3 regions of the Planococcus sp. PAMC 21323 genome follow, and region 1 is predicted to be linked to each of the others. Evidence: riboswitches for the same ligand, from Rfam matches in the RefSeq annotation. Region 1 holds a riboswitch; each other region holds the start of a gene.
The links. A riboswitch is a leader RNA that binds a small molecule or an ion and turns the genes downstream of it on or off. The one in region 1 is predicted to bind S-adenosylmethionine.

Region 1 (11,084 bases):
TGTTTTTCCGCAAGCTGTTAATAATAAAAGTAAAGATAGCATTACTAGAATTTTTTTCATGTCGACCTCCAAAGTGTAATGATTACGTTTTAATGACTATTAAAATAATACAGCATGCTTTTTAAAAACACAAGAAAAACCACCAACTATTTTTTTGGTGGCCATTCTTCTGGAACAAAATCGATTCCACCTTTGTGGAAAGGGTGACAACTCAAAATTCGTTTTGCTGCTAAGTAACCACCTTTTAATGCACCGTGCTTTTCTACTGCTTCAATTCCATAATGAGAACAAGTAGGATAAAAGCGACAGCTGGGTGGAGATAACGGTGAAATAAATCGCTGATAAAAGCGAAATGTTTTTAATAATGCTGTTTTCAAAATCGTTCAGCTCTTTTCGTGAAATTACGTTATATGTTTATTGTAGGTGCAGGAGAGGTATAAATAAAGTATAAGAACTTAACAAATAAATTGGAGTGTGAGTAGAAATGTCGAATGAATTAAATCACGAATTAAACGTACAGGTAGCAACATGGTCTGTTGCTTACACAAAATTACATAATTTTCATTGGTATGTAAAAGGACCATCATTTTTTACTTTACACGTGAAATTTGAAGAATTATACAACGAAGCAACTTTACACATGGATGAAATTGCTGAGCGATTACTTGCGCTTGGTGGAAAGCCAGTGGCGACAATGAAAGAACAGTTAGAGCTTTCTGTAGTCGATGAAGCGAGCAGTAAAGAATCTGCAGAAGAAATGGTCGATGCTGTTGTAAGTGATTATGACAAAATCATGAAGTCCTTAAAAAAAGGGATGAAGTTAGCTGCAGACGCTGGTGATGATATGACAGAAGATATGTTTAATGCCATTCATCAAAACCTTGAAAAACATTCTTGGATGTTATCAGCATTTTTGGGTGAAAAGAAGTAAAATAAGAATATACAAACGTACACTGAGTTTTAGTGTACGTTTTTCTTATGGCATCGGGGTGAAGAAATGGACTATCAAGATCTGAACGGATATTCATGCGAACTATCATTTGAAAAAAAACGATTTCCTATTAACAGTAAACACGTTCTAGTAATCTGTTGCTATAAAGGCGACTGGGTTTTAACGCGACACAATCAACGTGGCCTAGAGTTTCCAGGTGGCAAAGTAGAAGTTGGTGAAAGTTTACAAGAGGCTGCCACAAGAGAAGTCTATGAAGAAACAGGAGCCCGGGTAAAGCAGTTGGAATGGTTGGCGGAATATGTTGTTTACACAGAAAAGCCTTTTTGCAAAACAGTTTTTATCGGGACAGTCGACCAAATAGACAGCATCCCACTTCTTGAGACAAAAGGCATTGTCTTACTAAAAGAGTTAAAACTTACAGATGAGTTTAGTTTTTTAATGAAAGATGATGGAATGGCAACGATCATAGAGAAGGTGAAACTACTTGGAAAATGGAACGATTGATACAAAAAAGCGCTATCCTTCTCCAAATCCTCACGTTCAATTGACAGAAATCGTCTATTGGTCAGAAGGTTTGAGAGTGAAAGGCATGCTAGCAGAACCAAAAATAAATGGAAGTTATAGTGGTATCTTATATTTAAGAGGTGGCATTCAGTCGATTGGAATGGTTCGTCCTGCGCGAATTGCTCAGTTTGCGGCTAAAGGTTTTGTTGTATTTGCTCCGTATTATCGAGGCAATCGAGGCGGTGAGGGTCGCGACGAATTTGCAGGCGAAGATCGGTGGGATGCAGTTCACGCAGTTGATGTGCTAAAAAAATTCAGTAATGATTATGTCCATTTGCTAGCATTTTCTAGAGGCGGCATTATGGCGTTATGGACAGCTATTTTGCGTAAAGATATTGCATCAGTTGTGACATGGGCAGGTGTCACGGACACAGTATTAACGTATAAAGAACGCCCCGACATGCGTCGTATGATGAAGCGGCTATACGGAGGAACTCCAAATACGGCTATCATTAATTTTGAAGACCGCAATCCATTACTACGAATTGAAGAAAATGCTGCGCTTATTTTGATCATCCACGGATTACAAGATGACAATGTCTCACCAGAGCAAGCCTATTTGTTAGAAAAGACGTTAAAGTTGAATGGTCAGCCACATGAAACTTGGTATTTCACTGATTACACCCACTTTTTTCCACCTGCGGCTAATCGACAAACAGTAATAGCGGTTTGCGAGTGGATGAGAGAGCAGGAAGCTTAGAAAAACAGAGAAAACCCGTTCGGATTTTTTCCGAACGGGCTTTCTTGAAATTTTATTTTTGAGTTGGGCCGCCTTGTACGCTAATTTCAGGTGCGACAGTGCCGAACTTTTTGAAGTTTTCTTGGAATTCTTGTGCCAATTCATTTGCTTTTTGGTCGTATGCTGCTTTGTCTGACCATGCATGGCGCGGGTTTAATACTTCAGTCGGAACTCCAGGTACTTCTGTAGGAATTTCAAAACCGAAGATTGCTTCTTTTTCAGTTGGTACATTGTTCAATTCGCCTTTGATTGCAGCGCGAACCATTGTACGCGTGTAAGAAAGTTTCATACGGCTACCGACTCCGTAAACGCCGCCAGTCCAGCCTGTGTTCACAAGGAAGACTTGTGCGCCATGCTCGTCGATTTTCTTGCCAAGCATTTCAGCATATACAGTTGCATGTAACGGCAAGAAAGGTGAACCAAAGCAAGTTGAGAACGTAGCTTCAGGTGAAGTAATTCCGCGTTCTGTTCCTGCTAGTTTTGAAGTATAACCACTTAGGAAATGGTACATCGCTTGTTCTTTTGTCAACTTACTGATTGGAGGCAATACGCCAAATGCATCAGCAGTTAAGAAGACAATCGTTTTTGGATGTCCTGCAACTGAAGGGTCTACAATATTATCAATTGCTTGCATTGGGTATGCTGCGCGTGTGTTTTCAGTTAATGAACCGTCGTTATAATCTGGAATCCGTGTTTCAGGATCTACTACAACGTTTTCAAGTACTGAACCAAAACGGATTGCGTCGTAAATTTGTGGTTCATTTTCACGAGACAAATTAATGGTTTTAGCATAGCAGCCACCTTCAATGTTAAAGACGCCGTTATCTGACCAGCCATGCTCGTCATCACCGATTAGCTTGCGATCGCCATCAGCTGATAAAGTCGTTTTACCTGTTCCCGATAGACCGAAGAATAAAGTAACATCGCCTTCTGGACCAACGTTTGCTGAACAGTGCATAGGAAGAATACCTTTTTCAGGAAGTAAGTAGTTCATAATAGAGAAGATCGATTTTTTCATTTCGCCAGCGTACTCAGTTCCGCCGATCAAAATAATGCCTTGTTCCATCGATACGATTATGAATGTTTCTGATGCTGTACCGTCAACTTCAGGGTCTGCCTGGAAAGTTGGAGCATAGACAACAGTGAATTCAGCATCGTGAGTTTCTAACTCTTCAGCCGACGGACGAATAAACAATTGGTGAGCAAATAGATTATGCCATGCGTATTCATTGATTGTTTGGATAGGCACACGTGATTCGTGGTCAGCTCCGGCAAATCCTTTGAAAACGTAAAGCGCATCTTTATCTTTCAAGTGGTTGATTACTTTAGCGTATAGTTTTTCAAATACTTCGCTAGAAATTGGACGGTTCACATTGCCCCAGTCGACTTTGTTTTTAGAGCTTTCTTCTTCCACCATGTATTTGTCTTTCGGTGAGCGGCCAGTATACTTGCCTGTTTCCGCTTTTACAGCGCCTTCCCGAGTTAATACCGCTTCCTTGCGGGATGTTGCTGCTTCCACTAATTGTGGCACTGATAATTGAACATGCACATTTTGGCCAGTTAAAAGTTCCTTCAAGTCGTTTGCAAAGTTCACTGAAGTCATATATATGTACCTTCCTTTTCTTTTATTCCCATAGTAATGGGGAGGATGTATATTCGTTCATTAGTATAACACATTAGGTTTATTAGTCTACACTAATCCATTATAGAAATTAAAAAAAGTGGAAGAGATTAACACTATATATAGAAAGAATATTTGTGCATTTTAATATGTTGTAGTGTTATAAGTATGAATCGCAAAGTCTGTCAATTTTTATTTGAATAAAATGTTGACATCGCAGTGCTATTTCCGTATGATGAAAAATTGAACGGATACTCTTATTCCGAGCTGGTGGAGGGGACAGGCCCTAAGAAACCCGGCAACCTGCTGCATTTGTAGCGTTGGTGCCAAACCTGAACAAGGTGAACAAGCCTTGGATGATAAGAGTGAAAGGTGCGTATGATGATTTTCCCTTTCCTCATAATGAATGAGTGGAGGGATTTTTTTATGAAATGCCCTTAATCCTCGTGTGCAAAGGCCACAAACGGCTTGAAGTTCAATCCAGATTTTCTGGAACGGACTTGACATGGGAAACGAGTACCGTATCAATTTCGAGAGCAATCTCGCAGGATATAAGGAGGAACATTTTTTGAAAAACCGTAGATTATTTACATCAGAATCAGTAACAGAAGGGCATCCAGATAAAATCTGTGACCAAATCTCAGATGCAATTTTAGATGCTATTTTAGCCGAGGATCCAAACGCACGTGTAGCGTGTGAAACGACTGTTACAACAGGACTTGTTTTAGTAGCAGGAGAAATTACGACAACTACTTATGTAGATATTCCAAAAGTTGTTAGACAAACAGTTAAAGAAATTGGATACACACGCGCTAAATATGGTTTTGACTCAGAAACAAGTGCTGTTCTTACAGCAATTGATGAGCAATCACCTGATATCGCTGCAGGAGTTAACGTAGCGCTTGAATCACGTGATGGTCAAATGACAGATAAAGAATTAGATGACATCGGAGCAGGCGACCAAGGGTTGATGTTCGGATACGCGAACAACGAAACCGAAGAATTAATGCCATTACCGATTTCATTGGCACATAAATTGGCTCGTCGGTTAGCTGAAGTACGCAAAGAGGAAATTCTTCCATACTTGCGTCCAGATGGCAAAACACAAGTAACAGTTGAATATGATGAAAACAATAAACCGCTTCGCGTGGATACAATTGTTATCTCAACTCAACATCACCCAGAAGTAACATTAGAGCAAATTCAACGCAATATTAAAGAATACGTAATTAACGAAGTTGTACCAGCAAAATGGATTGACGAAGATACGAAATACTTTATCAACCCAACTGGTCGTTTTGTTATCGGCGGACCTCAAGGAGATGCAGGTTTAACTGGACGCAAGATCATTGTTGATACTTACGGTGGTTACGCACGTCACGGTGGCGGCGCATTCTCAGGAAAAGACGCGACAAAAGTTGACCGTTCAGCTGCTTACGCGGCACGTTATGTAGCGAAAAACATTGTAGCAGCTGGCCTTGCAGATAAATGTGAAGTGCAATTAGCTTATGCAATTGGTGTAGCACATCCTGTATCTATCGCGTTTGATACGTTTGGAACTGGCATCGTTGATGAAGACAAATTAGATGATTTGGTACGCGCAAACTTTGACTTGCGTCCTGCTGGCATCATTAAAATGTTGGATCTACGTCGTCCAATATACAAACAAACTGCAGCGTATGGACATTTTGGCCGTACGGATGTTGATTTGCCGTGGGAACGTACTGACAAAGCAGCTATCTTAAAAGAACAAGCTGGCGTTTAAGCTAATAAAACGAAAAGGACGACTGGGCATCCCTGCCTAGTCGTCCTTTTTTTAGTTATTCCTCTTTTTGGAGCGATTTATAATAGGTAGCTTTTTCTGCATACTCACGGACAATGCGTTCCATGTCTTCCTTATCTTCTTCGCGAAGTTCACGGACGACTTTTGCAGGGCGTCCAAGCGCTAGCATGCCAGGAGGAATCACTTTTCCTGGCGGCACGAGACTACCTGCACCAACAAATGCGCCTTCTCCAATTTCAGCTCCGTCGAGAATAATAGAACCCATGCCGACTAACGCACCTTTCCGAATGATGCAGCTGTGAAGCGTTACTTGATGCCCGATTGTCACTTCATCTTCTAGAAGTAATGTTTTGCCTGGGCTTTGATGAAGCATGCACAAGTCTTGGATATTTACTTTATTGCCGATAATGGTTGGGGAAACATCACCACGGATAACGGTATTAAACCAAACGGATGAGTCAGCACCGATGGTTACATCGCCAGAAATTGTCGTATAGTCTGCAATAAAAGCAGATGTGTCGATTTGTGGAAATTTGTCTTTATATGGATAAATCATGGCAAAGCTCCTTTAAACAAGATAAGATATTCTATAATCGTATCAAAACAAAACGAAACGTCAAATAACAAAACGACATCAAGAGCTGATTGGCAAGGAAAGGAAGTTTGATTATGTGGAAATGGCAGGCTGAAGGTACAGCAAAAGCAGTAGTGGTGTTAATCCATAGCGCATATGAACAGCATATGCGCTATGCTTGGCAAATTGAAAAATGGCGTTCGGTCGGATTTCATGTATACACAGGGGATCTACCTGGACACGGCAAAAATGCGGGGGCGGATAATGTTCACCGCGAATCGTTTGAAGAATATGAACAAGCCGTTATGGAAATGCTGAAACTCGCGTCAGACAATGATTTACCAGTATTTGTGATTGCTCACGGGCTAGGTGCGACGATTGCGATGAATGTTTTGGGTCATCGTAAGTTTAATGTAGCCGGAGCCATTTTTACGTCTCCTTGGCTGCAGTTAAAAAAACTGCCACCAAAAGCTCCAAATGCATTTCCGGGTGTTGCCCAGTTAACAGGGCGCAGGAAAATAGATCATGGCATCGAATTGCGTCATTTAATGAGAGATCAATTTTCTGTTAGTCAGGAAAACGAGAGTAAGCAATATCATACCGTTATTACAGCGGGTTGGTATAAAGAATTGCAAAGTTATATGAAAGAAACTTCGGCAGCTATTGAGGTTTACCCACAAATTCCGACATGCTTGTATACGGCGGAACGGGATTTAATCACAGAAAAAGAAGCAGCTCGTCAATGGTTGCTAAAACAACAATTAACTGAGTTCTTTTATAAAGAGTGGAAATATTGCTATCATGATATTTTTCAAGAACCTGAAAAAGAAGAAGTCTTTTTGGCCACTCAAGGATTTATCCATACCGTATTGCGTTCGGTCGGCTACTTGATTGAAGAATAAAATGTCTTGTTTAGAAGGGAAGGAGAGACTTTATGGCGCTAAAGTATAGCGTATTAGACCAATCACCAATTTCAGAAGGCAGTACGCCGCAAGAAGCATTAAAACAAACCACTATACTTGCACAAAACGCTGAGAAATGGGGCTATACACGCTTTTGGGTGTCAGAACATCACGATGCACCTACTTTGGCTGGCTCGTCTCCTGAATTGCTAATTGCGCATTTAGGAGCTGTCACAACTACCATTCGTCTCGGTTCAGGTGGCGTAATGTTGCCACACTACGCTGCATTTAAAGTAGCTGAAAACTTCAAATTGCTCGAGGCCTTGTATCCCGGAAGAATTGATGCAGGGATGGGTCGCGCACCTGGTGGCATGCCACGTGCTTCATATGCGTTAAATGAAGGAAAGAAACGCGACACCAGTTTATTTCCTAAACAATTAGATGAACTCCGGATGTACTTGACCGATTCCATCCCTGAAGATCACCTTTATTATGGCATGAAAGCAACTCCTATGACGCCGAATCATCCGCCCATCTGGATGTTAGGGACAAGCAGAAGTTCAGCAGTTCTTGCCGCCGAAAAAGGACTGACCTATGTATTCGCTCATTTTATCAATGGAGAAGGCGGCCAATCCTTTACAAAAGAATACCGAAAACATTTTAAATCATATGATGGAAGTAAACCTTATGTTGGGTTTGCGATTTTCGCTGTCTGCCAAGAAACGCAAGAAAAAGCAGAATGGGTAGCTTCTTCTTTAGATTTATCACTGTCAATGGGAGCACAAGGAATGCCTTCACAAGGCACACCAGCTCCTGAAAAAGCACGAGCTTATCCATATTCGAAATTTGAAAAGCTATTAGTTGCTGAAAATCGTCGGCGCATGGTAGTAGGAACACCACAACATGTCGTAGACAAACTTGAAACATTAGCTTCAGAATATGAAGCAGACGAAGTCATGTTGGTTTCTGCAGCTTACGATTTTAAGGACAAACTCAAAACCTTCGAATTGATTGCGCAAGAAATGAAGAGACGTAGTTAAATTGAAATCGCTTTGTTCACGGATAGGATGCTACCACTTCTGTTAGAGGAAGTGGTTTTTTTATGTTAAGAAGAAAGGCATAGCGGTCAACGTGACTAATAGACTGTTAATTTAAAACGTACTAATTCCATTTAATCATTTTAAAAGCAATTAGAGGATTTTAAATAATAAAGAAGAAAGAACTTAGGGTGACGAAATACTTCTGAACGGAGGCTGGAGACGGAGCTGTATTAATTTTCTCGAAAATGTTTCTAAAAAAACTTTAGGAGTGGAATATGAATGAAGAAAATGAATATGACGAAAACAGCTAGCAATAAAACAATGCGCAAAACAATGATAACTTTAACTATCGCTGGAGCTATGGTTCTGGGTGCTTCGCCATTTATGTCTCCCGCAGTCGGAGCAGTTGGAAATGGCCCAAATTATGGTGGCAATGAAACCATCAACACATCTATACTGACCACATATGATGAAATGGCAGATTTTTTACAGACTCAAGAAGCCAAACAAAAAAATATGGAACTTGAAGTAATTGGACAAAGTATTAAAGGGCGTGATTTGTACTTAGTTAAATATGTGACGAATCCTGAAAACCCGACAATTCTTTTTCTGACTCAACAACACGGCAACGAACAGCTTACAACTGAAGGCACGCTTGAATTTATTAAACATCTTGGAACAGGCAAGATGAAAGGTGTAACAGATGGCGTCAATATTTTAATCGTACCTATGCTAAATCCTGATGGAGCTATGGGAGATGTGAATTTTTCATTAGATGATTACATAGCGAAAGGAGAGCGGAATCTCACACGCTATAACGCGGACGGCATCGACTTGAACCGCGATCACATTACCAAAATCCAACCTGAAACTAAAGCTTTCCACGAAAATGTGATGAGCAAGTATGATATTGATTACATGATTGATTTGCATCATCAAGGTACTCAAAGCGAGCGAGATGGAGAACTGGTTTCAGGTTCTATTTTGTACCCGACAACACCAAATGTTGACCCGGAAGTACTTCTAAAATCCAAACAGCTGGGAGCCGTGGTATTTGATGCCATCGATTCAAAAGGATGGGGACATTTAGGCAAGTATCGAGGTGGAAATGCAGAAACAATTAGTCGAAATGGTATTGCAGTCGAATATGGTATTTCAACCCTTTTATTCGAGATGCGTGGCATGTCAGATCATACTTACGAGTCGTATGTATTGGGACAAAAGAGCAATGGCTATTTAATTAAACAAACCATCACGACACTTGATGCTACAGTTCGCGCAATTGCAGATGACTCTATAGAAGACGCGGACATTTCGTTCTGGGATACACTATCTTACCAAGAAAATCGTACATCTGAATGAAGTTGGAATGTGGAATGAAAGAAGTAGTGTTTTACTTTAAGGTTAATATTATTTAGAGGTTAATAAGAATGGGTCCAAAAAAGCGTTCGTAAATGTATATGTAAAACGTGAACGTTCGTAAAGTGTTTCGCTACTTTTACGAACGTTCTTTTTTGTGTTTTTGTGCTGATTTTAGAGTGTTCGCAAATGTGTACTTTTACGAACGGTATTATTTGTACTACGTTGATTTAAGTTTCAGGTATTTATGCTTAAGAAGTAATGTTATAATTTAATTAACAAATTATTCATTTTTATCAATTTATATCTAGTTAAAAATAATGATATGCAAGGAGGAGAACTGATGGAGACGATATTTTTATTTTCTTTAATGATGATAATCCTAGCTATAGCAGTACTTAATACTTCCAAAGTTGAAAAGCTAGAAAAAAGAATAAAGCAACTTGAGGAAAAATAATGACTTTCAAGATTTTCGAACTCTTGAAAGTGTATTACTTTTTTTTAGTTTTATCACGATCTTTTAACCAAATTATCGAGTTGAGCATAAGTCATAATCAAAAAATCAACGAGCTGCAAACTAATCTAGACGATTTTAAAAAATCCCCGAAAATCCTGCGTAGGTTATTTGTTGGAAAGAATAGGATTTGAATGTAACTTATGTGCAGTTAAGTTACATTCAACATGAAATGGAGATGAATAAGAGTATGAAGAATATGGGATTAAAAATGATTTGGATAATACCTAATGTCTTACTTTATCTCTTAGCCATCGGGATTCTATGGTTTATTGTTATTAATGCCCAAGCCCTCCAAGAAATTAGTAGCTTGGGGATTTGGATATTTATTTTGCTCCTTCTTTTACTAGTAAACTTTTTCGGTTCTTATCGAATAGTGAGTTGGATAAAACAAGAGAAACTATAAATGTTTCTTTATATCGCACAAAGAAATCTGAATGTAACTTATTGTGAATTAAGTTACATTCAAAATATCTGTTGGAGGTAGAAAATGGGGAAGCTACTATCATGTATGTTTATAGGACTGTTAATCCTAACTACAGGAATTTATGTATCCACTTTTTTAACTACAACTTGGATTATAGTTGGCGTACTTCTTGCAGTACTGGGAGGAATATTAATGGGCAGTAGCTCTTTATTCTTGCCTAAGCGCGCTAAAAGATAAGTATTATAGAAATTATCTACTGAATCTGAATGTAACTTAATAGCAATTAAGTTACATTCAGATTCAATATAATTAGTTTCTATCGATCCCCATAATTTATTTATGCTTGATACTAAAAGTGAGGAGAATATTATATGCGCGAGAAAAAAATCCGGGGGATTAAACGGAAGACGGAGAATATGGTCAACCGGATCGAAGAAAATACACTGGAGTTTCCAACAGAATTTTACAATGGCTACTGGCATATGCACTTACCGGTCGGCCAAGGTTTTATCAGCTCAGATAAAACTCCTCGGAAGGCCAAACGATTGTGCATTCAAACATTAGTGGATCGCGCAGAATATCTAAAAGGGCTGCAGCCACATGATGAAG
Region 2 (11,084 bases), 1.6 Mb from region 1:
AAACAACTGTCCGTTCCAAACAATTTCAGGTGTTTGGAAAAACCCGACGACTATGGCTGCGAAAAACGATACGTAGAACAGGCGTGCAGAAGTATCCATACCAGGAATTTGTTTACCATTAATAAACATGAATGCTGAAAAACAAAAAGCAGCGCCCATTCCCCAAGCCCAACCTTGCCATTGAATTCCACTCAAGTCAGTGCCGATAATACCAGCTGCAAGTAGAGTACCTGCAAATAATAAAATTAAAGAAAACACTTCTGTTCTCTTAAGCCATCTTCGATTCACAATACAATCAAGAAACATACCAATCCATGTAAACTGGAAAAGAAGGACAACCGCTAAAGAAGCAGGCAAATAGTTTAATGAATGTGCGTAAACCATACCCGTGACTGCCGTAGAACTACCGGAAAGCACTAATATTTTCCACCCTTTAATTTTGGGCATTTTACGTTGTGTGACAAAAAATAAAAGAGCCGCTAATGCGAACCCAATAAAGTATTGACTAGTAACTGCTTCTGCAGCGGTGAAACCATTTTTCATAGCTACCTTTATAATCGTGGAAAGGACCCCATAACAGCTAGCTGCTACAACGACCATAAGTGGATAAATCCAGTTTTTCATTCGTTTTCACTCCTGTTCAAATGAGAATCATAGCATAAAAAACCCGTAGAGACTAGTCTCTACGGGTTTTTTACTAAACGTTCACTTATGTTGTTTACTCTGGAAATTTTTCTTGACTTGAAGAACTGTCTTTCGAACCACGTTTATCTTTTTCATCTCGTTGCTCTTGTTTTAAGTCTTCCATGGGAATAGGATCGACGTTCATTTCTTCTTTATGCATTTCGGTTAAAGTTTTCTCATCTGTTTTATACTGCTCAGGATTGTCCATAGGAGCCTGATCACTCGGTTTACGGTCGCGCTCTTTTTCTGACATAGAGTACACCTCTTCCTTTTTGTATTATTATATATATTCCTTAAATGAAAATTTTAAAACATGAAGTTTTTACTTAAGAAAATAGCAATTGTGATAAAATAAAATCAATGATCGGGAGGAGCTTTATAATGACTACTAATCCAGCTATAACCGTAGGAGGCTTAAATTTCGAATGGGATTTGGCCAAAGGACGTTTTTTATTTGAAGGACAGGAATCTGTTCTTTTTTGGACATCGACAGCTATGAAAATGTTTTTCGACTCTATAGAAGAAATTTCTGGGGAGGATGCTGCAAATGTCGTGTTAGAATCAACAGGATTTCGTCAGGGTTTAATAGTAGGAGGATATTTTCAGAGCATGGAAGATGTCTCTGTTGCAGAGGCGTCTCAATTGATCACGAACACGTATGCTTCTGCAGGGTGGGGACTAGCAGAAATTAAAGACTTGAATATAGAAGCACGTACGTTAAAAGTACATTTAAAAAACAGCTGGGAGCATTTAATAAATGTAGCACAAGAAAAAACGGAGGGGGGCAGCTTTCTGCCTGCCCATTACGCCGGCATTTTCTCTTCGTTATTCAATGAGAACATTTGGTACAAGATCGTGCATCATCAGCTAGACGGCTTTGAAGAAAGTGTCATTCAATATTTTCCTTCAGAGGAGACTATTGAAAAAAACATTCATCGTTTGTCTCGTTTAAAGGAAGCGGAAAAAATCAATGAACTGGAACGATTGGTAGATGAAAAGACACAGGAACTCAGTGATATGATCAAAGAGATTTCCTCACCACTTATTCCAGTTCTTGAAGATATTGTTGTCGTCCCGCTACTCGGAACATATGATGAGGCGCGTGCAGAGGAACTATTAGTGAAAACTTTGCAGAATATGCCAAAGTATAAATCCAAATACTTAATTTTGGACCTGACAGGGTTAAATACTAATTTCACACAACATGCGGCAATGTTGATTGAAAAACTTGGGTCGACAGCTTCTTTAATCGGCACACAAACCATTTTGGTTGGTATTTCAGCGAAGATGAGCCAGACCATTACAGAGGCATCTATCAATTTATCAAAGTTCGAGTGTTTCCAAACTTTGCAGCATGGTATTCATTATGCATTAGCTCAAAATGGCAGAAGTATTATATAAGAAGAAAAGACGTATTGGATTAGATCCAATACGTCTTTTTTGAGTTTTATTTAGCTGATTTAACAATTTCGATAATGACTTGTGCAGCTTTTTCCATGTTTTCAGCGGAAATAAATTCGTATTTCCCGTGATAGTTTTCGCCGCCTGTAAAAATATTTGGTGTAGGAAGTCCCATGTAAGATAGTTGAGAGCCGTCGGTACCTCCACGAACTGGAACAATATTCGGTTTGATACCTAAAGTAATCATGGCACGTTCGGCGTTGTCGACGATTTCCATAACCGGTTCGATTTTTTCGCGCATATTGTAATATTGATCTTCTATTTCTAAACGAATGGCTTCGTCTCCATATTGTTGCTGAAGTTTTTCTGCAACAGCTTGCATATGGCGCTTTTTCGCTTCAAACTTTTCTTTATCAAAATCACGAATGATATAGCTTAATTCAGCAGATTCCACAGTACCTTCAAAACTATTCAAATGAATAAATCCTTCATAGTTCTCCGTTAGTTCAGGAACTTCATTTTTGGGCATTTCTTGCTGGAATTGAATCGCGACCGTTTGCGCATTTACCATTTTGTCTTTAGCTGATCCTGGGTGAACACTTTTCCCTTGAACAATCAATTTACCACTCGCTGCATTAAAACTCTCGTATTGTAATTCGCCAAGCGGACCTCCATCCATCGTATAAGCGTACTCTGCACCAAAGCGATCAACGTCAAATTTATGAGGACCACGACCAATCTCTTCATCAGGTGTAAAGGCGACGCGAATTTCTCCGTGTTCGATTTCTGGGTGCTGAGCTAAATAATCCATGGCTGTCATAATTTCCGCAATACCAGCTTTATTGTCAGCACCAAGAAGTGTCGTGCCGTCTGTTGTGATCAACGTATGACCGACGTAATTTTTCAAATCAGGAAAATCAGATACGGTCATCTGGATGCTATCGTTTAATTGGATATCTTGGCCATCGTAATGATCGATACGTTTTGGATTGACATTTTTCCCGGTGAAATCAGTCGCTGTATCAACGTGAGCTAGAAAACCAATGACCGGAATTTTTTTATCTGTATTTGCAGGCAAGGTTCCAAAAAGGTACCCAGCATCGTCCATACCAACATCTGTGAGTCCGATACTTGTCATTTCTTTTTCTAGTTCGTGGAGTAAGTCCCATTGCCCCGGTGTAGAAGGTGTTGACTCACTTGTGAAATCAGATTGTGTATCAATTTTTGCATAACGAACAAGTCGTTCAATTAACGATTCAAACATGTATAAATCCCCCTAAAATCAGTCTTGATTCTATTTTAACACGAAGCAAGAAAATTCTGTCGCAAAAGAAAAACGATGCCCAGGGTGGACATCGTTTTAATAACAAAATTTTTTTTGCACTCGTATTAAATAGGTGCTGAAGGTTTCTTCCGAAAAATCGAAGATACTTTTGTTTCATTGCCATTCTTTATTCGCATAATATTTTCACGGTGTTTCCAAATGGCCATTGTGAAAAGAAGAGTAGAGATTACTAGCGGCCAAGATCCAATTGCAGGGACAAATGCTATTACAAAGAAAACTGCATATAACACGAGTACACCAATGACAAGATAGTTTGTTATAAGAGAAACGGCAATCAATAATAATAGGCCAAGTATACCAAGCTTCCAGTCGAGTGCGATCATGACGCCAATAACAGAAGCGGTTCCTTTACCTCCATCAAACTTCATAAAGAACGGGAAATTGTGACCCAAAATAACTCCAGCACCGCCAATAAATAGCATCGTCCATATGAGTTCAGGAGAGAAATTACCTAAACCTAGTAGTAAACGTAACCCTGCAACTGCCGCAAAACCTTTAAAGATATCAATAATAGCAACGAGCAATCCGTATTTCCAACCTAAAACAATAGCGGCATTCGAGGCACCAGAATTTTTGATCCCAGCGTTTTTGACATTCACACCAGATAACAGCTGTGCCGCCAAAGAGCCATGACAACAACCAATTAAATAGCTGATAAAAAATAATAGCAAAATCCAAATAAACATAGCCGGTTCCTCCATTCTATTAATAGATAACGTTTAAAATAGAGTGAGGTTTCAAAATATTTTGATTAATAGGGTTGACAAACAGAAATAAAGTTCCTATACTACAAAACAAGATCAAAAACTAAATTTAATACTCTTATCAAGAGTGGCGGAGGGATAGGCCCTGTGATGCCCGGCAACCAACAGACGATTTTGTCTGGAAAGGTGCTAATTCCTACAGAACCGGAGTTATAGGTTCTGACAGATAAGAGGAGGAAAACTCCGTATATTCGGCCCTCTTCTTAGCGAAGGGGGCTTTTTTCGTCCCCCTTCGCAGTTACAAAACAAAAAATAGGGGGAATGGAAAATGACAAACTTAAAACCAGAAACATTATTATTACACGGCGGACAACAAGTAGATCCAACAACGGGATCGAGAGGTGTACCGGTATATAAAACTACTTCTTATGTTTTTAAAGATACCCAGCATGCACAAGATTTATTTGGTTTGAAAGATGTCGGCAATATTTATTCACGTATTATGAATCCAACAGTTGATGTATTTGAGCAACGAGTAGCTTTACTAGAAGGTGGGACTGCAGCTGTAGCTCTTTCTTCAGGAATGGCCGCAATCGCTTTTTCTATTTTGAACATTGCAGAAGCTGGAGATGAAATCGTAGCGGATAGCAGTCTTTATGGAGGCACTTACAATCTATTTGCAAATACATTGCCGCGTTATGGAATTACGACAAAATTTGTTGATGCGACAAACCCAGAGAATTTTAAAGCAGCCATTACAGATAAAACAAAAGCAGTATTTGGGGAAATTATCGGTAATCCAAGTTTAAATGTTTTTGATGTAGAGAAAGTGGCAGAAATTGCTCATGCACATGGTTTGCCATTATTGATTGATAATACGTTTGCTTCACCATATGGCAGTAATCCTATTGAATTTGGAGCAGATGTTGTCATTCATTCGGCGACAAAATGGATTGGTGGACACGGAACGACAATTGGTGGAGTAGCGGTAGACGCAGGGAAATTCAATTGGGACAATCCACGCTTCCCGAACTATACCGAGCCGGACAAAACTTACCACGGGCTACGTTATGGTATTGATGTACCGAATGCTGCATTTGCGACAAAATTACGTGTTCAATTATTGCGTGACTTTGGTCCATCGTTAAGTCCTGATAGCGCTCATGCATTGTTGCAAGGATTAGAGACTTTGCATTTGCGCATTCCAAAGCATAATAACAATGCTCAAATTATCGCAGAGTATTTAAAACAGCATCCACAAATTGAATGGGTCAATTACCTAGGCTTTGAAGATCATCCATCTCATCAAATTGCGAAGAAATACTTGAAAAACGATGGTTATGGATCGATTGTTAACTTCGGTATTAAAGGTGGACGAGAAGCAGGACGCAAAGTAATCGACAGCATTAAGCTTTGGTCCCATGTTGCCAATGTTGGCGATGCAAAGTCACTTATTATCCATCCAGCATCTACGACTCATCAACAATTAAACAATGATGAGCTGAAATCATCAGGCGTAACAGAAGAGCTAATCCGACTCTCTGTCGGATTAGAAAATGCTGAAGATTTAATCGCTGACTTAGAGCAAGCAATACAAGTGACCGTGTTAGAAAAAGTATAAGGAGGAATCGGCATGAAAAAAGTATCCATTGGCTCGTTAACCCTGGACTCAGCTAAGACGATAGAACATGTAGAACTTGCATATGAACGTCTCGGAGATAAAGGTGCTCCTGTTATTCTGGTTTGTCATGCGCTGACTGGTGATCAATATGCAGTAGGCACAGAGCAAAATCCGGGCTGGTGGGCAGGGATGATAGGTCCAGGGAAACCAGTGGATACAACTATTTTTCAGGTGATTACTTTTAATGTATTGGGTGGTTGTCATGGATCAACCGGTCCTATATCGATAAATCCTATTACAGGAACTCCCTACAATGCAGAGTTCCCAACATTAACAATACGGGATATGGTCCGAGCGGAATATGTAGCATTAAAAAAACTGGGCATCGAAAAGGTAGCTGGGGTAATCGGTGGATCTCTTGGTGGGATGAAAACGCTAGAATGGGGGAGAATGTATCCTGAATTTGTCGATGCAATACTTCCGCTAGCCGTAACGCCGTATTACAGTGATTATGGAGTAGCCTTTAATCATATTGGGATAGTGGCTATCGAAAATGATAAGGAATATAACGGTGGAAATTATAAAGATGCTAGTTTGATCAAAGGATTTGAAGTAGCTAGAATGGCAGGCATGGTCACTTATCGCAGCGGCAATATGTTCAATAAACGGTTTGAACGAAGCGATAAAGATGGCGAATTTAATGTTCAGTCATATTTAAATTATCAAGGAAAAAAATTAGCAGGTCGTTTTGATGCGAATAGCTATTTAATATTGTTAAAAGCCATGAACACCCATGATATCAAAGATGCGATTATAGAAGTTCCCGTTTATTCTTTATCTTTTACCCATGATTTACTTTATCCGAATGAACTTATGGTTCCTTGGCTTGAAAAACAAACGACTGCAGCTTGGAAAATCATTGAAACCGATTTTGGACATGATGGATTTTTGATAGAGTTTGAAAAATGGGGAGGTTTTATAGAAGATAAGTTAAAAAGTCTTTTAGTACCAGAACTTATCCAGTAAACAAATTTATTGAAATTACGTACGGAGAAGATGACATACAAAAGCATCTAGGACATACCCGTCCTAGATGCTTTTATTAGTTAGTCTTCATCTTTTATATCTACGTCATCCGGAATCGGCGTAGCACGCCATTCTTCCAAAGCTAATTTAGCCTCTTCCAATTGTTGAAAGTGCGTGCCGAATTGAGAAGTGTTGATCATGTATTGCTCCCCGTCATGGACTGCGCGAATGCGGCCTTCTAACACGTAACGGTCGACTTGCTCTTCAGGCATGGATAAAAAAGCTGCAGTTTCCTGGACTGTCATATACATAGGATCGCCTCCTCTTTTCTTTTAATTATAATAGAAGAAGATCGTTAGCTCAAACCATTAATATCCTGATATTAATAGTGATATTTTATGTTTTTATCTAATTTATCAATTAATTTCCTACAATTTGGCTTCTAGGAGTTTAGCTTCATAGAAGTAAGGGGATAATAATAGTAGAATGCGAAAAAAAAACAAAAGGAGGACGAATTTATGAATGACATTGGCAACTCTTTCAGAGGAGTCGGAAATACGATCATTGACTACATTCCAAACGTTTTAGGGGCATTATTATTATTACTAGTCGCATGGATTGTTGCAACGGTTGTACGAGCTATTTTCACTAAAGGATTGAAAAAAGCAGGTGCAGATCGGGCCATGGTCAAAGGACATATGGCTAAAACAAAAGAAGATGCAGATAACATACTGGATTCTATAGGGAAAATTCTTTATTACCTAATCTTCATTTTGTTTATTCCAAGCGTTTTGCAAGCTTTGGACATGAACAACGTAGCACAACCAATATCAAACATGATGGATAAATTGTTGGCATTCTTGCCAAATCTTTTCATGGCTATTATTATCCTAGTGATTGGTTACTTTATTGCTAAGTTTGTAAAAAATCTTGTGGTTAGCCTTTTGACAGCTATCAATATTGATAAATGGTTTAATAAATTTACAAACAAACCAAGTAGTGCGACAGGAACGACAAGAATGGATTCTGGAGACAAAGCAACATTAGCAAATGTTTTAGCTAATGTAGTATTTGTTATCGTATTAATTCCAATTTTGACAATTGCACTAGAAACCTTGAATATCCGCTCTATCTCAGAACCTATTGTGAACATGCTTAACCAAGTTCTCAATATGATTCCAAATATTTTTGTAGCGATTATCTTAATCTTAGTAGGTATCTTAATCGCTAAGTTTGTTGGAGATTTGTTAATCAGCCTATTGAATGGAACAGGGATTAACCGTTTCTCAACGTATTTGAATACAGATAAAACAAAAACACCGAGTTTTGACCTTGCCAACATTATTGGGAAAGTCGTGCAAGCGATTATCATTATCTTCTTTACTGTAGAAGCGATGAACGTATTGCAACTAGATGTATTAAATGGAATTGGTGAAGCTGTAATTGGCTACTTGCCACTTCTCATTAGTTCACTAATTATTCTAGGACTTGGATTGATCGGTGGTAGTTTGCTTGGAAACTATATAAAACAAGCTTCTGGCAACCGTTTCTTAGGAGCTATTGTGAAATACGTGATTATCATTGTTGCCGTATTCATGACATTAGATCAGTTGAATTTTGCAACAAACATCGTTAACTTAGCCTTCTTATTCATCATCGCTGGACTTGCAGTAGCATTTGCAATTTCCTTCGGTATGGGTGGTCGTGAGTTTGCTAAGCGTCAGCTTGAAAAGCTTGAAACGAAAATGGAAAAAGAAAACGATAAGCCGGAACTATAAGTTTCATTTATCAATCCCTTTAGGTTGTTAGTAGCCTAAGGGGATTTTTTGTGTTGCTCGAAATCGAGGAGAGAACAAAGTTATTTTTAAATATAAACTTAAATGAAAGCTGCATTCCGAGGTGACTGGTCTTCAATAGGGGACTAGGCATCACGCGACGAAGATGGTTATTTCTGGTTTGAAGGCAGGAGTGATGCTATTAGCATTAGCTCAGGTATGCGCCGTGTCGAGTTACGAAAATTAAATGCATAATCTTAAAATGCCGAGCAGTCTATAGATTGCTCGGCATTTTTATTGAGGAGGGGTTATTAGTTTATGCTGGAAAGCATAAATAACAGCTTGTGTTCGGTCGTGAACTTCTAGTTTTGCAAGAATATTAGAGACATGCGTTTTTACCGTTTTCACAGCAATAAACAATTGATCGGCAACTTCTTGATTGGTCAAGCCGCGGGCAAGGAGTAGCAAAATTTCCATTTCGCGTTCTGTTAATTCCTCGTGAAGCACGCGTTCGTGACGCATTTGTTTCATCATCTTGGTCATGACTTCTGGTTCTAAAACCGGAGTGCCATTCATGGTTTCTCGAATGGAATCGGCAATTCGAGAAGCTTTTGACGTTTTTAAAATGTAACTGACAGCTCCTGCTTGGAGGGCGGGATATACTTTGTCATCGTCTAAGAAACTGGTGACGACCATAATTTTGGCTTCTGGCCATTGATTGATAATGGCTTTTGTGGCTTCTGCCCCATTCATAATGGGCATGACCATATCCATCAAAATCAAGTCAGGGCGTAACTCTAATGCCATCTGGACGGCTTCTTGACCGTTTGTTGCTTCACCCACGACTTCCATATCTTTCTGAGACTGCAAATAAGCAGAGACGCCTATGCGCACCATTTCATGGTCATCCACTAATAAGATTCGAATCATCGGCTTTCTTCCTTTCAATCGGAACTTTTATTTCTACAATAGTACCTTCAGAAGGGACGGAAACAATTTTGCTAGTTGCTCCAATTTCTATGGCGCGTTCTTCAATATGCTTCAATCCGTAAGAAGTAGATTTGGATTGCTCACTTTCAAATCCTACGCCGTTGTCTTGAATGCGCAAAATTGCAAAATGGTCACGCTCAACAAACAAAATATGAACTTCGGTTGCTTTAGAATGGCGCAGTGTATTCGATAAAGTTTCTTGTGCAATACGAAACAAATGATCTTCTGCCCCTTTTTGCAAAGGCACTTCTTCGAGTTTATGGTTAATAGTAAAATATACTTTTTCTTTTAGTTCACTGACCAATTCAAACAATCCTTGTCGTAAGCTCTTGTCGTGTAGAGCTGCAGGGCGCAAATGCAAGAGCAAAGCACGCATTTCCAGTTGAGCTTGCTGAACCATTTTTTCTGTTTGCAACAATCCAGGTTGGACATCTTCACCTTCTGTCATAGACGATAATAGCATTGATGCAGCAAAGAGTTGTTGCGAAACAGAGTCATGCAATTCTCTTGCTAATCGTTGCCGTTCCATAATCAAACGCTCTTGAATAACTTGGTCTTGTGTTTCGGCCCGTTCATTGGCAATTCGCGTTAAGCTTTTACGCTGCGTTTCCAGAAGTTTTTGCAGTTTTAATATAGAACTGGATAAATTGCGTGGTAGAGTTTTCATATTTGCAGCTTGAACAACTGTACTGTCTTCGTTTCGTAAAAGTGCTTGGAAGATCTCTTCGATTTCTTGGACTTTTGAGCGCGATAACGATTCTGTCCACCATGAAATACCGACAGATAAAGCAAGCATAAGAACAAGTAACCAAATACCAAGCGGTAAGCCAGCGATAAAATCTTCCCATAAAACAGCCCAGCCTTTGAATGAGGGCAAGCCAAGTAGCGCAAATAAAATACTAAAGACGATTAACGCAAACAGTGAAATAAAAAATAAGCTACGTGGGAGTATTTGTCTCATCGGCGAATCACCTCGACATCCCCCATCCAAGTGGTCACAGAAACAATCAATTCAACTTTACTGCCCTCGTCTGCGGGATAACCATCTTCTGTATGAATGGTTCCATTGATGATGCGCTTTTTATCGCCGTTGAAAAAGCGAGATTCTCCAAGAAGTGTGGAATAAAAGACACGAACAGGAACTTCATAAGGTACAATAACCTGGATTTTCCCAAATCCTTGGCGAATAGAAACGAGTGAGGTTTTTTTAGGTAATACTGTTTGTGTCGTATCCACTAAAATATCGCCGACAAATCCTTGGATGTGTATGTCTTTCCACTCATAAGCTTCGATTGGTGTACTTTGTGCAGATAATATTTTGTTTTGAATAAGTCCTTTATCGGTGGCCTCGTATAGAGGAGCTGTTTGAAGCCATTCGTTACCTTTCCATAAACGCAGTAATAAATAAACGGCAAGTCCAAATACCATTAAGCGTAAACTCCACATTGATAAAATGGATATTCCAATAAGAAAAGCACCTGTCCAAAAATAAGAACGACGGTATTTTACGTTATTTTTTAATGCATAGTAGATCGTTC
Region 3 (11,084 bases), 1.2 Mb from region 1:
AAAATGAAAAACACTCAAACTTTCAAAAAACGGACGAAAAAAGAATGCCGGGAATGTGGCTGCGAAATCAAAGAACGCCGTGAATCCATTATTTACGAATGCGAACGTTGCATTGCCAATGTAGAAGAATAATGAAAAAAGAGGAAAACCAATAAATATGGTTTTCCTCTTCTTCGTTACTATCTTATTTTCTCTAATAGTCTTTCTTGGTCATCAACTTGATATTTGCCAATTTCCCCTGCTGTCGGAACGATGGCCTCGCCTTTAAAATCAAAGGTTTCGGTTTCGTCTATGTCGTTTTCATACATAACTTGGAAAGTGAATGTATACAAGGTTTTCTCTACTTCATTTTGGTTGATTTCAATATTGGCTGTTTTTAGTTTGTATTCTTGATCTGAAAAACTATACAAAAATGCATCTGTCTTGCTAAAAGTTTCATACGCGTTGTCAGTAAAATAAGGAGCGTAAGTATCACTCATATAATCCATTAATGCTTTATATTCTGGTGAATTCAACCAAGCATTATATTGTTCCTCATCCATATCACCCGTTTGACTGTCCATTGCGGTATTCCATAATTCGCGGTACTCTTCATCTGGACCGTTAAATTGTTTTTCAATCACAGCTTGAATCGCTGATTTGTCTTTTTCAACAGAATCTGTAATTTTTTCAGTTTCTACTTCTTTGGCTTCACCATTTTCTGAACAACCCGCAATTAGTAAAAAAGAAATGAGCATTAGCACAATCCCCATAAGTTTTTTACTCCTTATGAACTTCCCCATACATATTCCCCCTTTAGTCTGTAGAAAGTAATTAACAATTATACGAATCAAATCTCAAAAAGTTCCAATTATTCCATAAAAATTACTTTTGCTTTGTAGAATGAAAGATATTCCTTTAAAAACAAAAATATCCCTTAACATCACAGTCATGACGTTAAGGGAAAGCTTTATCTTTACTCTTGATTGGATGATTTAAACCGGTACCTTGTATCCTCTTCAAGTTTATTGAAAACTTCAATGTAACGAGTACCACCTTGCTCGCGCGCGTTTGGCGTATCCTCGCCTTCAAGAATTTCTTCTAGCGGTCGTGCTTCGGGTTCAATGATTACTGAATCATAGTCGTCCATTAACCCTTGAAGTTCATTATAGTTTTCGATGTCTTTGTCTTTTCTCACTTCTTCAAATAGTCGATCTGATTCGTCTTGTGTTAGTTCTACGTATCCGACTGTGATCTGCTTTTTCTCCATTTTGTAACCTCCTGTAACTTAGCCGTTATTTCTTATTCCATACCCTGAAAATCAAAATACATAAACCTACAACTGTCGCTTACTGGAAGATAGCTCTAGTTTCCGCTATGATAAAAGCTATAGAAAAAAGAACTGGAGTTGATTTTTTTGCGCGTAGCGATATTCGATTTTGACGGAACATTGTATTCAAAAGAAACTTTCCAGTTAATGATGAACCATTTAAAAAACCATCCTGAACACAGCTCACGCTACCGGCAATTTTACCGGGCTATTATGCCGCCTTATATCGGGCATCGGCTCAAAATTTATCCTGAATGGAAAATGCGTGAACGTTCCGTCCAAGCTTACTTGTCTTCATTAGAAACTTTTACAAAGACTGAACTCGAACAATTTTTCAGTGAAATTGCAGATCAAATGCACGGGGATATGAATCCAACGGTCGTAGAGCGATTAAAAGAACACGTAGCTAATAACGATTACGTTATGCTCGTCTCCGGTGCCTTTACGCCACTGCTTCATGCCGTTACAAAGCAATTACCAATTAAGACCATTATCGGGACAGAAGTACTCTACATTAATAATATTTTAGATCATAAAACTCCTTTGTCACATGTTCAAGGTCAGCTGAAAACAAAAAAAATCAAAGAAGCATTACAAGGCTGGGATATTGACTGGGCTAACAGTTATGCATACGGAGACAGCCCTTCAGACTTACCTGTTCTTGAACTTGTTGGCCACCCTGTAGCTGTACAACCAAAGCCAAAACTACGAACAGTTGCCGAGCGGCGCAATTGGGAAATTATTTAACCATCAAAAAAACGGATCGCAAATTGCGATCCGTTTTTTTATGCTTCTTCTAACACTTCAATACATAGTTGAATACCTTTAACAAGATCCTCATATGACCAGCTTGGAATCCGGCCGTGCTGGATCGCTAATTCATGTGACGCCGGAATATGGATAAAGCCCGTCTTCAAAGTGGGTTTTTTATGCTTGGCATAATGCAATCCTTCATACATAACGTTATTACATAAATAGGCACCCGCTGTATTTGATATTTCTGCTGGCAAGCCATTAGCTAGTAGATGATCCACCATTTTACGTACCGGCAAGGTCGACATATAAGCTGCTTCTCCTTCTTTGCGGATTGGCTCATCAACAGGTTTATTGCCTTCGTTATCAACATCTCCATCTTTGACATTTAAGGCGATTCGTTCTGGAGTAATTTTATATCGTCCCGCTGCGAGTCCAAGTGAAATAACAGCATCTGGATTTTCTTCTTCGATAAATTGGAGTAAAAACTCTCCAGACACATTAAAGTCTACAGGCATAATTTTGCCGACCACTTGGTAATTACCGATTGTTTTTCCATCTAATGCTTCAACTATTTTCATCGTTGGATTCACTGTATAATCTAAAAATGGTTCAAAGCCCGTTAACAGTAATTTTTTCACTAGTATCGCCTCCTACTCACTATTATACGCAATCCCTCTTTCCTTTCCTAACACTCTATTGTGTATTCATGTAAATATCAGAAAATATAAACTTTTAGTTTATCGGAAAAAAACTTCCCAAACTCATTTCTATGTGTTAAAATTCATTAAAATGAATAAACATACAAAAATCAGGGGGAATATACATGATTAAGAAATTATCATTTATCACGTTATTTGCATCATCTGCGTTAGTACTGGGAGCTTGCGGAAGTTCTAGCGAAAAAGAATCAGGCTCTTCAGAGAAAAAAGAAACATTAGAAATGGGAACATCTGCAGAATTTGCTCCATTCGAATCACGTAACCCTGAAGGCGATATTGTAGGCTTCGATATTGACCTTGCCAACCACATTGCAGACGAACTAGGATACGAATTAGAAATTACAGATATGAAATTCGATGGCTTGATCGGTGCTTTGCAAAATGATCGTGTCGATATGGTTATTGCCGGTATGTCTGCAACTGATTCCCGTAAAGAAAACGTTGATTTCTCTACAGAATATAATCATTCGGGCGAAATGTTTGTGACAGCTAATGGATCTGAGCTATCAAGTCTTGAATCATTAGAAGGCAAAACAGTTGGTGTTCAGCTTGGAACAATACAAGAAGAAGGTGCGAAGAGCATCATCGCTGATGAGGGCATCAATTTTGAATTAAAAGCTTTAGACGATTCAGGCGCATTAATCCAAGAAATTTTGTCAGGCCGTATCGATGCTGCCTATATGGACAAGCAAGTTGCACTTGGTTATATCGAAGCGCAAGACCTTGGTGCATTTGATGACCCGACAACCGCTTCACCTGGTATGGCTGTGGCATTTCCTAAAGGCAGCGAGCTTGTAGAAGATGTCAATGCTATTCTCGCTGAAATGGAAGAAAGCGGCGCATTGGATGAATTAAAAGAAAAATGGTTGTCTGAAGAAGAGTAAATTTACTAGCAGAAAAGAGATGTAATCTATGAATCTTGATTTTTCACAAATAGTTCCTTATATCCCTTTCATGTTGGAAGGGATATGGGTTACGTTAAAATTCGTGTTTTTCGCGATTATACTTGGATCGATTCTCGGAACTTTATTGGCGTTATTTAAAATTGGTAGCATCAAACCGTTACGGTGGTTTGCTGATGCTTATACATCTATATTTCGTGGAACGCCGTTGATTTTACAATTAATGATTATTTACTACTCGATCCCTCAGTTGACAGGGTTTGATATTTCACCATTCTTGTCAGCAATATTGGCATTTGGTCTTAATTCGTCTGCTTATATCTCGGAAATTATCCGGGCCGGAATTCAAGCAGTTGATAAAGGGCAAGTAGAAGCAGCACAAGCTCTAGGTGTTCCTTATAGCGCTATGATGAAAGACATCATTTTGCCTCAGGCTTTGAAAAACATTCTCCCTGCACTTATGAATGAATTTATCACTTTGACGAAAGAATCTGCGATTGTTTCAACCATTGGCTATCTTGATCTGATGAGACGTGCACAAGTAGTCGGTGCTGATTTGTTCCGAAACTTTGAGCCTTTATTATTTGTCGGTGTCATATATTGGTGTCTTGTAATGGGCTTAACGATGATTGGACGAGTGTTTGAACGGAGGTTGAAACAAAGTGATTGATGTACAAAATTTATACAAAAAGTTTGGCACGAACGAAGTACTTAGTGATATTTCAGCTACTGTTAAAAAAGGTGAAGTCGTTTCGATTATCGGTCCCTCTGGTTCCGGTAAATCTACTTTCTTGCGTTGCTTAAATTTGTTGGAAGTTCCGACTTCTGGTTCTATTGAAATTAACGGCAAAAGCTTAACTGCTTCTAAAAAAACAATTCACAAAATCCGTCAAGAAATTGGGATGGTGTTTCAGCACTTTCATTTATTCCCTCATTTAACGGTGCTGGAGAATCTAACATACGCCCCGATTAAAGCAAAAGGGATGAAAAAAGCAGAAGCAGAAATGAAAGCTCGACTTTTACTTGAACGCGTCGGCTTATCGGAAAAAGAAAAAGCATATCCAAATAGCTTGTCTGGTGGTCAGAAACAGCGTGTAGCAATTGCTCGTGCGTTGGCAATGGAACCGGAACTCATGCTGTTTGATGAACCGACATCCGCTCTTGATCCTGAAATGGTGAAAGAAGTGCTCGACGTAATGAAAGATTTAGCGCAATCGGGTATGACAATGGTTGTAGTAACACATGAGATGGGCTTTGCTCGTGAAGTTGCGGACCGCGTTTTATTTTTAGATCACGGTGTACTAGTCGAAGAAGGGCAACCGATTGAATTTTTCAGTAACCCCAAAACCACACGTGCAAAAGATTTTCTGGATAAAGTGCTGTAACAGGTGTCCTCTGGGGCACCTGCTTTTTTTGTTCATTCGATGCTCAAATGTTGAACGAATCTTCTACCTTACACATGTTATAATCAGTTCTGGTAATCTTGCAGAAAACAGAGGTGGAAAACGTGTTTAGAAAAATAGTGATTTTAATAGGAGTAGTATTTTTCATGTCGCTGTTCATTTTTACAGCCGTCATGTTTTTAAAAAACGAAGTGGAACTTTACTCAAAAGACAATGTAATTTTAACACTTGATAAACCAACGTTCATTACGCTAAATGAACCTGATGTAAGTAAGAACGGGTCCGACACTAGACAACTTTATGAAATGACATTTCTCGGCTTGAATGTTGGAACTTATACACTTGTTGACCGTTCACTTTCTAACGGGACTTCGATTATTTTTGAAGAAATCGATAATACTAGTTGGATTCCTTACACATTTTCAATGAATATTAACGGTCTTGCAGATTCAGATTTTAAATCGTGGAACCCCGAACCAATAGTCCGACTCGATGAAGCAGTTTATGGTTCTGACCCGACTACTAATCCTTATGGCACCTTCACCACTCCAAACGGCGAAATGCTCATTGGGAATGTGTATGTATCACGAAATCTTCAACTTGGTAATGGCAATTGGGTTCAGGAATTGCGTCATGAAATTACCGATCTTACGCTTGAAGAAGGTGTCTTATCGAAAAACCTTTGGCTCCCTCCTAAACACATAAGCCAAACTTGGTTAATGGCTTCATCAGCGCCTTTATTTGATAATGAAGAAATAGAAGATGATTGGATTGACTTTTCACTAAAAAATCGTCTATCTCAGTCCAACTGGCTTACACCTGAAGGTCCTTTAGTTAAACTCGAATTGACTGATGATCCTCGCACTCAGCTCGCTTACTCATACATTGATAAGCGAACAGCTGACTTAACTTCTTTAGAATGGTATGAAACATCACCTAGCTTATTTTTTGAATCCATGGTGTTAAATGCAGAAACAAACCAACAATAAAACCGATGCTTTAAAAGTCTATGAACAATGACTTTTAAAGCATCTCTTTTATTGATATTAATCAACGTTAGTAAAGCCATTCCTTCGCTATTAAACAAAATATTCTGTATAATAGAGATGAAGGGTAATTCTTGTTTTAGTTGTCCCATGATTGGTGATTATTAAATGAGGAGGTTGGTCATAATGGAACACAAAGTACTTGATCCACGTGAAGTTGAACTTCGTCTAGATGAAGATTTTAATGCGATTCTGAATATGATTGGCGAAGGAGCACCTGTATTTTCATTTGATGAAAAAGAAAAAATATTTAGAGCACAACAACGTGATGAAAAGATAGCTAAAGAACTTCACTAATAAAGCTAAGTCGCTTTTCCAAAATAGGGAAAAGCGATTTTTTATGCAAAAAAAACTCCTGCTCTGAGAACAGGAGTTTCATTTATTTCATCATTTCCGCCAAATAATTGTATGATTGGAGCCGCTCTTCATGATAGAAGATCGGTGAATGGACAATCACTTCATGGGCACGTGTTTTTAAGATAAAGTTTTTCAACTTTTGCTTAACAAGGTCAGGTGTTCCGACAATCATCGATTCAGAATTTAATTTATCTCGGAAAATGGCAATTTCACGGTCTGACCAAACATCTTCTAATTTATCAATTGGTGGTTGGAATGTTGTTGGTTCCCCTCTCATTAATGAGAACATTTGTTGTTGCGAAGAAGTCGCTAACCATTCCGCGCGTTCTTGTGTTTCGGCAACAATTACATTCACACCTAGCATTGCATATGGTTCGGCCAACGCTTTTGACGGTTTAAAGTTTTGATGATAAAGCTGTAAGGCTTGCATCATATAATCTGGTGCAAAATGACTTGCAAATGAAAACGGCAACCCTTTTAATGCAGCAAGCTGTGCACTAAACCCGCTCGATCCAAGAAGCCACAGTGGCACGTTCATATTTGTTCCCGGGAAAGCGCGCACGCGGCCCACTGGATTTTCTGAAAAGTAATTTTCTAATTCTGCTACTTGTTGCGGAAAATCTTCGCCATTGCTTTGCAAACTACGGCGCAATGCATGAGCGGTCGCTTGGTCACTTCCTGGCGCACGCCCTAAGCCTAAGTCGATGCGTCCTGGATAAATGGTTTCCAGCGTACCAAACTGTTCAGCAATCACCAATGGTGCGTGATTTGGAAGCATAACGCCACCTGAACCTACACGAATCGAGTTGGTTGCTCCTGCAATGTGACCGATCAGTACAGAAGTAGCCGAACTACCAATTCCCGGCATGTTGTGATGTTCAGCTAACCAAAAACGATTAAAACCTAGTGACTCCACGTGTTGAGCCAAATCCACACTATTTTTGAATGCTTGTGCCGTTTCAGCACCTTCATTGATTGGTGCTAAATCGAGGACAGACAATGGAATATTTTCGAATTTCTTAATTTGCATAATAACCTTCACTCCTATTCCTCTCCATTGTAGCGATGTTTAATGAATACATCCTTTTTTTTGCTCAGACTTTGAAAAATGGTAGCTGCATTATCGCTTCTAATCTGCTTGCCTCTTTTTTCTTTTTATTCAAACTAATTAAAATTCTTTCTTGCTTTCCTCTATCAAATGATTTATGATAAGGAACATCGAAACAGTAACACCACCAATTTAATAAGATATTTCTTATCTAGAGAGACGGAGGGATTTGGCCCTATGAAGTCTCAGCAACCAGTCTGACGAAGACTACGGTGCTAAATCCAATAGGCTTTGCCTAGCAGATGAGAAGAATGTGTTTCCTGATAGGGGCTTTCTTCTTTTATGAAGAAAGCCCCTATTTTATTGCGGAGAGGATGAGCAAAATGACAAAGCAGAGTTTAGAAACTTTATTGGTTCAATTGGGTAATCGCAGTGATGACACAACTGGAGCAGTAAACCCACCTATATACTTATCCACCGCTTATGCGCATCAAGGACTGGGTCAATCAACTGGTTTTGATTACACTCGGACTAAAAATCCGACACGTTCTGTTTTAGAAGAAGGGTTTGCTAAACTTGAAGGGGCTGATGCTGCCTATGCTTGTAGTTCTGGAATGGCGGCTATTCAATTGGTTTTATCTTTGTTCCGTCCAGGTGATGAATTATTAGTACCGGAAGATATTTACGGTGGTACATATCGTTTATTGGATCATTTTTCAGCGACTTATAATATCCATCCAATCTACGCTGAATTTAAAAACGTACAAGATACAGAGAATAAAATAACGGCAAATACACGAGCTCTTTTTATCGAAACGCCTACAAATCCGCTTATGCAGGAAATCGACCTTATCGCTTTTGCTGCGTTAGCTAAAAAGCATAAACTTCTATTAATAGTAGATAATACGTTTTTAACCCCTTTTTTCCAACAACCAATTCAACTTGGAGCAGACATTGTAATTCACAGCGCTACAAAATATATCGGGGGTCATAATGACGTATTGGCTGGACTTGTTGTCGCTAAAGGAGACAAAATTTGCGACAAACTCGCTACATTTCATAACTCTGTTGGTGCTGTTCTCTCCCCTTTCGACTCTTGGCTATTGGTTCGAGGATTAAAGACATTACCCTTACGCATGAGACAGCACGAAGCGAATGCCAAAGCAATTGCAGAATTCTTATCTCGTCAGCCGCAAGTTTCAGACGTATTATATCCAGGTAAGGGCGGTATGCTATCTTTCCGGTTGCAGGAAGAATTTTGGATTGGACCATTCTTAGAAAGGATCAAGCTCATCACGTTTGCTGAAAGTCTTGGCGGCGTCGAAAGCTTTATCACTTACCCTGCCACTCAAACTCATGCAGATATTCCTTTTGAAGAACGTACAAAACGTGGCGTATGCAATCGTTTATTGCGCTTCTCTGTTGGCGTTGAACTAGTAGATGATTTAATCGCTGACCTAACACAAGCATTTTCAAAATTGAAAGAGGAGGTTGTTGAATATGACCGATCGTATTGAAACCAAGTTTATTCACTCTACCGGAGTTGATCCAATCACTGGGGCCGTTAACGTACCGATCTATTTGTCTTCTACATTTCATCAGAAAAGCTTAGACTCATTTGGACCTTTTGATTATAGCCGCTCAGGTAACCCTACACGTCTCGCACTTGAAGAAACGATCGCAGAACTCGAAGGCGGCACGCGTGGTTTTGCCTTTTCCTCAGGGATGGCTGCTATCTCTTCTGCGTTTATGCTCCTATCTTCCGGTGATCATGTCCTAGTTTCCGAAGACGTATATGGTGGAACTTATCGTTTTATCACTGAAGTTTTAGATAAATTCAAGATTGAGTATACATTTGTTAATATGACCGATTTAAATGCTATGGCCAATGCTATAAAACCTAATACAAAAGTTATTTATTTAGAAACACCTTCAAACCCTGTAATGAACATTACAGATATCGAAATTGCTGCAAAATTAGCAAAAGCCAATGGTTGCTTAACATTTGTCGACAATACATTTATGACACCCCTTTATCAAAACCCTTTAGAACTCGGTGCCGATATTGTTTTGCATAGCGCAACTAAATTTTTATCTGGTCATAGTGACATTATTGCCGGACTGGCCGTTACAAATGACGAAGATCTCGGCAATCGGTTAGGTTTTATCCAAAACACCTTTGGTTCTGTTTTAGGTGTTCAAGATTCTTATTTGCTAATTCAAGGCATTAAAACTTTAGGGGCGCGCTTAACTCAATCGACCGAATCAGCTCGACTAATTGCTGAATTTTTACACAGCCATCCATTAATCGAAGAAGTTTATTATCCTGGATTTTCATTCCATCCGGGTAATCCGATTCACGAACGTCAGGCGAAAAGCGCAGGAGCCGTCTTCTCCTTCCGCTTAGCTGATAAAAAATCGGCTCGTATTTTTGTTGAACACTTAAGAATCCCAATATTTGCGGTCAGTTTAGGTGCAGTTGAATCAATATTATCGTACCCGTCAACCATGTCCCACGGTTCTATGCCTCGAGAAGAACGTGAAAAACGCGGAATCACTGACGGCTTATTACGCTATTCAGTCGGCCTTGAACATTCCGACGACTTGATACAAGATTTAACTCAAGCGCTTGTGCAAGTCGCACGCCGTAAAGGTTTAAGTATCGCTAATTAAATAACTCCCTTACTAAATTGAAGACATCTTCTACCAACTCGGTAAAAGATGTTTTTTGTTTTTGAATCATTCAAATTTCATATTTTACTTTTTTAGACACAACTCTAAAAAAAATCACATCCTTAGCTGATAATGATTGACATTCTCAATTAGCTCTTTATAATTGAGGTTGAGAATGATTTTCATTTACCTTCTCAACTACATATTAAAGGGAGAGACATCCATGAAGAAATCTTTATACCTTATCATAGCGTTATTGCTTCTTGTTTTAACTGCATGCGGAACCGACGATGCAGCTGAACAAAAAGAAGAAACAGATAGCAATGAAGTTAACCTATATACAGCAAGACATTATGACGTAGACGACGAACTATATAAAAAATTCGAAGAAGAAACAGGTATTAAAGTTAACTTGATCAAAGGCGATGCAGACGAATTACTTGAACGCATCAAGCGTGAAGGCGACGCTACTGAAGCAGATTTATTCTTAACTGCTGATGCTGGTCGTTTATACCGTGCTAAAGAAGATGACTTATTGCAAGCTGTAACAAGTGACTTACTAGAAGAGCAAATTCCTGAAAACTATCGTGATACAGACCAAATGTGGTACGGTTTAACTAAACGTGCTCGGGTGCTTGTTTATAACCAAGACACAGTAACACCTGAAGAGTTATCAACTTACGAAGCATTAACTGAAGACGAGTGGAATGGTCGTGTATTAATCCGTAGCTCTGAAAACATCTACAACCAATCTTTACTTGCTTCATTTATCGAAATTGATGGTGAAGAAAAAGCAAAAAAATGGGCTGCAGGATTAGTTAACAACTTCGCACGTGATCCTGAAGGTGGAGATCGTGACCAAGCAAAAGCG

Region 2: another riboswitch for S-adenosylmethionine. It lies ahead of PLANO_RS12785 (O-acetylhomoserine aminocarboxypropyltransferase/cysteine synthase family protein); the one in region 1 lies ahead of metK (methionine adenosyltransferase).
Region 3: another riboswitch for S-adenosylmethionine. It lies ahead of PLANO_RS11175 (methionine biosynthesis PLP-dependent protein); the one in region 1 lies ahead of metK (methionine adenosyltransferase).

The regions. Positions count from the first base shown of each region.
Region 1 is NZ_CP009129.1:1,033,046-1,044,129, forward strand. It holds gene PLANO_RS05245 (metal ABC transporter solute-binding protein, Zn/Mn family) at 1-60, opposite strand, end outside; gene yidD (membrane protein insertion efficiency factor YidD) at 147-377, opposite strand; gene PLANO_RS05255 (Dps family protein) at 485-931, shown strand; gene ytkD (RNA deprotection pyrophosphohydrolase) at 998-1,456, shown strand; gene PLANO_RS05265 (alpha/beta hydrolase family protein) at 1,437-2,216, shown strand; gene pckA (phosphoenolpyruvate carboxykinase (ATP)) at 2,269-3,858, opposite strand; SAM riboswitch class I at 4,131-4,242, shown strand; gene metK (methionine adenosyltransferase) at 4,445-5,641, shown strand; gene PLANO_RS05280 (gamma carbonic anhydrase) at 5,697-6,215, opposite strand; gene PLANO_RS05285 (alpha/beta hydrolase) at 6,329-7,135, shown strand; gene PLANO_RS05290 (LLM class flavin-dependent oxidoreductase) at 7,168-8,175, shown strand; gene PLANO_RS05295 (M14 family zinc carboxypeptidase) at 8,497-9,537, shown strand; gene PLANO_RS05310 (DUF3916 domain-containing protein) at 10,847-11,084, shown strand, end outside.
Region 2 is NZ_CP009129.1:2,589,175-2,600,258, reverse strand. It holds gene PLANO_RS12810 (EamA family transporter) at 1-624, opposite strand, end outside; gene PLANO_RS12805 (hypothetical protein) at 719-937, opposite strand; gene PLANO_RS12800 (STAS domain-containing protein) at 1,066-2,085, shown strand; gene pepT (peptidase T) at 2,132-3,349, opposite strand; gene PLANO_RS12790 (glycerol-3-phosphate acyltransferase) at 3,475-4,116, opposite strand; SAM riboswitch class I at 4,250-4,367, shown strand; gene PLANO_RS12785 (O-acetylhomoserine aminocarboxypropyltransferase/cysteine synthase family protein) at 4,463-5,755, shown strand; gene metX (homoserine O-acetyltransferase MetX) at 5,768-6,781, shown strand; gene PLANO_RS12775 (MerR family transcriptional regulator) at 6,862-7,092, opposite strand; gene PLANO_RS12770 (mechanosensitive ion channel) at 7,300-8,559, shown strand; partial or broken gene PLANO_RS16210 (AMP-binding enzyme) at 8,665-8,775, shown strand; gene PLANO_RS12765 (response regulator transcription factor) at 8,851-9,486, opposite strand; gene PLANO_RS12760 (sensor histidine kinase) at 9,461-10,507, opposite strand; gene liaF (cell wall-active antibiotics response protein LiaF) at 10,504-11,084, opposite strand, start outside.
Region 3 is NZ_CP009129.1:2,209,202-2,220,285, forward strand. It holds gene PLANO_RS16105 (YhfH family protein) at 4-132, shown strand; gene PLANO_RS11130 (hypothetical protein) at 180-782, opposite strand; gene PLANO_RS11135 (hypothetical protein) at 956-1,249, opposite strand; gene PLANO_RS11140 (HAD-IB family hydrolase) at 1,397-2,056, shown strand; gene pcp (pyroglutamyl-peptidase I) at 2,095-2,703, opposite strand; gene PLANO_RS11150 (ABC transporter substrate-binding protein) at 2,889-3,668, shown strand; gene PLANO_RS11155 (amino acid ABC transporter permease) at 3,697-4,356, shown strand; gene PLANO_RS11160 (amino acid ABC transporter ATP-binding protein) at 4,349-5,071, shown strand; gene PLANO_RS11165 (hypothetical protein) at 5,236-6,078, shown strand; gene PLANO_RS16110 (hypothetical protein) at 6,262-6,432, shown strand; gene PLANO_RS11170 (LLM class flavin-dependent oxidoreductase) at 6,515-7,522, opposite strand; SAM riboswitch class I at 7,745-7,849, shown strand; gene PLANO_RS11175 (methionine biosynthesis PLP-dependent protein) at 7,924-9,057, shown strand; gene metC (cystathionine beta-lyase) at 9,041-10,213, shown strand; gene PLANO_RS11185 (Fe(3+) ABC transporter substrate-binding protein) at 10,437-11,084, shown strand, end outside.